Regions from separate parts of the Bacillus sp. D48C genome, predicted to be linked through region 1. Evidence: riboswitches for the same ligand, from Rfam matches in the RefSeq annotation. Region 1 holds a riboswitch; the other holds the start of a gene.
The links. A riboswitch is a leader RNA that binds a small molecule or an ion and turns the genes downstream of it on or off. The one in region 1 is predicted to bind lysine.
Positions count from the first base shown of each region.

Region 2: linked by a shared signal. The riboswitch ahead of ACLBXA_RS13480 (amino acid permease) and the one ahead of ACLBXA_RS25385 (aspartate kinase) in region 1 are both predicted to bind lysine.

Region 1 covers NZ_JBKFAQ010000014.1:89,215-92,493, reverse strand. The annotation lists gene ACLBXA_RS25400 (YndJ family protein) at 1-49, opposite strand, end outside; gene ACLBXA_RS25395 (DUF4166 domain-containing protein) at 55-666, opposite strand; gene ACLBXA_RS25390 (DoxX-like family protein) at 671-1,579, opposite strand; lysine riboswitch at 1,771-1,957, shown strand; gene ACLBXA_RS25385 (aspartate kinase) at 2,160-3,279, shown strand, end outside.
Region 2 covers NZ_JBKFAQ010000004.1:318,159-321,437, forward strand. The annotation lists gene gapN (NADP-dependent glyceraldehyde-3-phosphate dehydrogenase) at 1-731, shown strand, start outside; lysine riboswitch at 909-1,090, shown strand; gene ACLBXA_RS13480 (amino acid permease) at 1,238-2,662, shown strand; gene ACLBXA_RS13485 (ABC transporter permease) at 2,723-3,279, shown strand, end outside.

The sequences.
Region 1 (3,279 bases):
ATAATAGAAAAACAACATAACCAGCAAGCCCAAATATTATATTTTTCATATCGTTTATTTCCTTTCCACAAATGTTCCCTTATATGAAAAAAGCGAGCCAATTAACGGGTTTCGTACTTGTACATGAATTCGAAAACACTGTAGTGTTGCATCATAACTTTCAACAATTTTTGCTTCACCATACAAGAATTTTGGCAACGGAATTTTTCTTCCAAACATATAAAACCATTGTTTCTTTGAAGCAATATGCATTGCCCCTAACTCATCGATATGAAAATGTAGTGTAGAAACGAGTAAATGTGGTTCGCCAAAATAATCTACAATTTCATTTTCGTTTTCATCCAATTGCATAACTGCGTTAAAATATCTTTTCTTATTATGAAAATAAAAAGTACGGTTCCACCTTACTAATTCTTGTCCATATTCATCTCGCTCAGCTATGTTTTGTATCGTAAATGGAATTTCCTCTCCTCGTTCCGAGAAAAACATTCGAAACTTCGATGCAATTTTCAATATAAATTTCACGAAAAAAGAGCCACCGTAAATTTCATCCATCTTTCCTTCCCCTGTAAAACTATTCTCTTCTGTAATGGCATAACGCTTCTGCAATTCAGGATGAAGATTTTTATAGGTATCCCCTAATAATCGTTCATACATATTAGCCATACACTTATCCCTTTCTCGCCCTCTTGCAATTTTTCGCGCTTGGTAAATCGAAACTATTTATATAACCGACAATTGATAACCCCATTAGAAGAACATTTAATGTAATCGGATTAAACGGCCCTGTAAAGCTTGCGATATTCGTAAATCCTGCCGCTAACGTTAAAACTAGTAATACAATAATATGCAGTATAAATAATTTTCGTTTTGTTAGTGGCAACAGCCATACGACACCGAAAATTATTTCTAACACCCCAATTATTTTAAGTATATATACACTACTTTCATTTGAACCAATTAATACAGAAAGCATCTTTACTTCTTCTGAATGAGTAAACAGTAGTTTCGGCACTATCCCTTGATATATCCATACAAAAGCAAATAAAAAGCATACGAGCCAATACGTCATTGTTCTTCTAATTAGTAACCTAGGATGAAGCCCCTTTTCTAACCATAATTTTAAGGCATCAAAACTCCAAGCGGTCGCCCAACCTAATAACGGACGAAAAATATAGGAATCTATTACATTTCCTATACGACCAAATCTTGTATCATAATCATATTGTGTCTCAAAATGGATGTATTCTTTATTCGGCGTATACTTCCAATAACCACGTCCTATTTGAATAAGAGATAATGTATTATCCGTCCAAAATTTTAAAGAGGAAATTCTTTCACCAGTTTCTTTTCTTATTTCACCTATTGATTCCCCTTCTCCAGCTATTTCAAGCCCAAATCCAATCTTTGTTTTATACAAAAACTTCTGTGGTTCTCCTTCTTTTTTCCCTAAATACGAAATTTCAGTAAAGCGAGCATCCCACTCTGTATGTATATCTGGTTCTTGCGTATATCTCCATAATTTTTCCATCGTCGTGTTCATTTTTGTCGCAACATAAATAGGCTGTTTCCTTTTCATTCTCCCACCTCCTATGCACTATAAGTTTAATGTACATGCAATGAATTTATTTTGCTACATTTTTCACAAACTTTTCTGTAAAAAGAAAGAATTTTTAAAATATATGTAAAACACTTGATTCCCCGAAAAATTTAAATTATTATAAAACAAATGTTACCAATAACTTCATAAATCAAACACTCTCGCCTAAAACGTGAGATAGAGGTTGCGATACTTATGAGTATTCTAATGGAGACACAGAGATGTCTATGAACTTAGATGAAAGGAAGTATTGCCGAAATTGATAAATTTCTCTGCATTTGTCAATTGGGGCTGTTTTCGAATAGAAACAGAACTGTCATATGTACAGACGTGTACGTATGAAGAGCTATCTACAAAAAAGAGATATCATTTTTTATGATATTCCTTTTTTGGCGGTTTTTTTATTAGCTCCGTTTTCTGTTTCCCTTTTCCTGTAACAGCACCATCCTCACTTATTTGAGATGGTGTTTTTTGTTTGTCTTTCTGGTAACTACAGGAGTATTGGGATTTATATATTTCCTAATCTATTCTTAAAAATAGACGAAAGAAGGAATTTGTAATGGAAACAATTGTTCAAAAATTTGGTGGCACTTCTGTCGGAAGCGTCGAACGCATTCAACATGTAGCAAATTTAATTATTGAAGAATATGAACGAGGTCATAGCATTGTCTCTGTCGTTTCAGCAATGGGAAAAAGCACAGATGAACTTGTCGCACTCGCTAACGCTATCACAGAAAATCCAAGTAAACGTGAAATGGATATGCTTCTATCTACAGGAGAACAAGTAACTATTTCATTATTAACAATGGCACTGCAAGCAAAAGGCTATCATGCAATTTCATTAACAGGGTGGCAAGCAGGTATTACGACAGAATCTGTACATAGTAGTGCACGGATTACTGACATTCATACAAATCGTATTCAATCTTATCTTGCTGAAGGCACGATTGTTATCGTAGCTGGTTTCCAAGGTATAAGTGTAGAAAATGAAATTACAACGCTTGGCCGTGGTGGTTCTGATACGACTGCTGTCGCACTAGCCGCTGCACTTAAAGCAAAAAAATGTGATATTTATACGGACGTGACAGGCGTATATACGACGGACCCACGAGTTGTAAAAGATGCTTACAAATTAGACGAAATTTCTTATGACGAAATGTTAGAGCTTGCTAATCTCGGTGCCGGCGTATTACACCCGCGCGCTGTTGAGTTTGCTAAAAATCATAACGTAGTTTTAGAAGTTCGCTCAAGTATGGAACAAGAAAACGGAACAATTGTAAAAGGAGAATGTAACATGGAACAACAATCAATCGTTAAAGGTATTGCATTTGAGGATAACATTACACGTGTCACAATTAAAGGATTAGAACAAGGCTCGCTTTCAACAGTTTTCTCTACATTAGCAGCAGCACACATTAATGTAGATATCATAATTCAAAGTATTACAAATGAAGGAACTGTACACCTCTCCTTCTCCATTCATTCGAATGATTTAAGAGAAACTTTAGAAGTTTTGGAACAAAATCAAGAAACTCTTCACTATGAATCTGTAGAACATGAAAATCACTTAGCAAAAGTATCAATCGTAGGATCTGGCATGGTATCTAACCCAGGTGTCGCTGCAAATATGTTCACTACTTTAAAAGAAGAAGATATTCATATTAAAATGGTAAGTACAT
Region 2 (3,279 bases), on a different contig from region 1:
ACACAGGTAAACATTTAGCGAAAAAAGCTTCAATGATTCCACTTGTATTAGAACTTGGTGGTAAAGATCCTGGTATCGTTCGTGAAGATGCTGACTTACAAGATGCTGCAAACCATATCGTAAGCGGTGCATTCTCTTACTCTGGTCAACGTTGTACAGCTATTAAACGTGTACTTGTACACGAAAACGTAGCGGACGAGCTTGTTGACTTAGTAAAAGCACAAGTAGCTGAACTATCAGTTGGATCTCCAGAACAAGACAGCACAATCGTTCCATTAATCGACGACAAGTCTGCTGACTTCGTTCAAGGTTTAGTTGACGACGCTGTAGAAAAAGGTGCTACAATCGTTATCGGTAACAAACGTGAGCGTAACTTAATTTACCCAACATTAATCGATCACGTAACAGAAGAGATGAAAGTTGCTTGGGAAGAGCCATTCGGCCCAATCCTTCCAATCATCCGTGTTTCTTCAGATGAACAAGCAATTGAAATTGCTAACAAATCAGAGTTCGGTCTGCAAGCAAGTGTCTTCACTAAAGACATTAACAAAGCATTTGCAATTGCTAACAAAATCGAAACTGGTTCTGTACAAATTAACGGACGCACAGAGCGCGGCCCTGACCACTTCCCATTCATTGGTGTAAAAGGTTCAGGTATGGGCGCACAAGGTATTCGTAAGAGCCTTGAGTCTATGACACGTGAAAAAGTAACAGTATTAAACTTAGTTTAATTTTATATGTAGAAGCTGATCTAGTTTAGATCGGCTTCTTTTTATATCAAATAATTATTCATTCCTAATCACAAACTCTTCTCTATAATCTGATTATTACTATATCCATTGACGTATAAAAATTCATTTGTTACTCTTAAAGACGTTAATTTAATATTTAAATCCTCATTCGTATCTCGGTGAGGTAGAGGTTGCAATCATTAAGAGTATCATTTCAGGAGATGTAGTGGCATTGATGAAGGAATGAGAAAGGAATGGTTGCCGAAGTAAGTCGTGTCCACCATGCACGCTTGCTGGGTCTGCATTTAATAAGTGCAGAACTGTCACAAACGTTTCGTTTGTGGAGAGCTATCGAGAGATATGTCGTGGGTTTCTTATAAGATAGAAAGCATGTAGCGGCAGATTACGTGCTTTTTTTGTTTTGTTTGGGACTTCTCTTCCTGACTCAGGAAGACATACATATCTCCTCGCTTGACTTGGTTATACTAACTTTGGAGGTATTTTCTATGCAACAAAAAAAATGGGGCTTTTGGGTACTAACAGCTTTCGTTGTCGGTAACATGGTTGGCGCTGGTATTTTCATGGTGCCAAGTACGTTGGCACAAACAGCAAGCCCACTCGGTGTCACTTTAGCTTGGTTAACTACAGGATTTGGTGTTTTAATGCTAGCTCTTGTTTTCGGTAATTTAGCAATTCGTCGTCCTGATTTAACGACAGGGCCACAAAGTCATGCATATGCTTTATTCTCAACACCAAAAAAGAAAAAAATGGCTGGCTTCAGTATGGTATGGGGATATTGGGTTGCAAACTGGGCAAGTAACGTTGCCATCATTACATCATTTGCGGGATATTTATCGCTCTTCTTCCCAATTATGAAAGATACGCGACTACTATTTTCAATCGGTTCTTTTAACGTAGAAGTCGGAAAACTAATTACATTTACGATTTGTTCCATCTTACTTTGGGGAACTCATATTATATTAACAAATGGTGTAAGCGGAGCTGGAAAGCTAAACTTCTTAGCAACAACAACGAAAGTAACTGGATTCCTTTTATTCATCGTCGTTACGTTATTTGCATTCGAAGCTTCTAAGTTTGGACAATGGTACACGCCGATGATTGATAAATCAGGTGTATCACACGGTCTTCTTTCACAAGTAAATTTAGCTGCTCTTACAACGCTTTGGGCGTTTATCGGAATTGAATCAGCCGTTCTTTTATCAAACCGTGCTGTTTCTCCAAAAACGGTAAAACGTGCAACAGTTGCGGGATTACTTATTACAGTTGCGATTTACTTAGGAATTACAATTTTAACAATGGGTGTACTTCATGTTGATAAATTACAAGCTTCGGAACGTCCATTAGCAGATGCACTAAACGCTGCAATGGGTCATGGCGGCGGGAAACTTATGGCATTACTTGCTCTTACTTCCCTGTTCGGTTCTATCTTAGGCTGGATTTTATTAAGCTCAGAAGTACCTTATCAAGCAGCAAAAGAAGGTTTCTTCCCTTCCTTCTTCACGAAAACAAATAAAAAAGGAAGTCCAATTTACTCATTACGATTAACAAACATTATGTCGCAAGTATTCCTATTCTCAACATTATCAGGAACTATTGCGGAAGCTTATACATTCGTTATTACCGTATCAACACTGGCCTACCTCATTCCATATCTCGTTTCACCAATCTTCCAGTTAAAACTAGTCGCAACTGGTGAAACATATAAAAATGAAATGCGGGCAAGAATTACAGATGGTATAGTCGCAGTGATCGCACTTTGCTACGCACTATGGGTTATTAAAACCGGCGCATCCGATATAAAAACGTTCCTTCTCGGAATTGGTTTATTCGTAATTGGATTTGCTTTCTATCCATTAATGAATCGTGATCAGAAAAAAAATAACGAAAAGAAAAACGGGCAAGTTGCATAACGCAATTTGCTCGTTTTTTCTTTTGTAAAACATATATAATAGAACAAAGAGGTGAAAAACATGTCAATCGAATCGCTATGGAGCAGTCGCTTCCAACAACATATTCAAAATATCATTACATACTTTGCACGTATGATTAACGGTTTACTATATAGCTTTATCTTTATTTCATGCGTTGGCGCATACTACTATGCTCAGTTTCTAAAAACATCTCCTTCTAAAGGAATATCTTTACTACTCATCACGATTGTACTTACATTCATTATAACGAGATCCCCTATCCGTACATTTATTCAAAAACCTGATGCTGTCTATTTGCTTGCATTAGAAGAGAAATTAACATCCTATTTCAAAAAATCTCTTCTATACAATTACATCATTCAGCTTTTTCCATTATTATTTACGTTCCTTATTCTCGTACCACTTGCTATGCAATCATTGCAATTAACTGTACCTTTTTTATGTACAATCTTTATCGCGTTAATGATTACGAAAGCTTGGAACATGTACATACATTGGATGTGGCGTGATAGTCACGAAAAAAATATATGGCTGATCATTCGTATTACTTGTAACGCCCTAATCATTTACATGCTGTTTTATTCCGCAAATGTTCT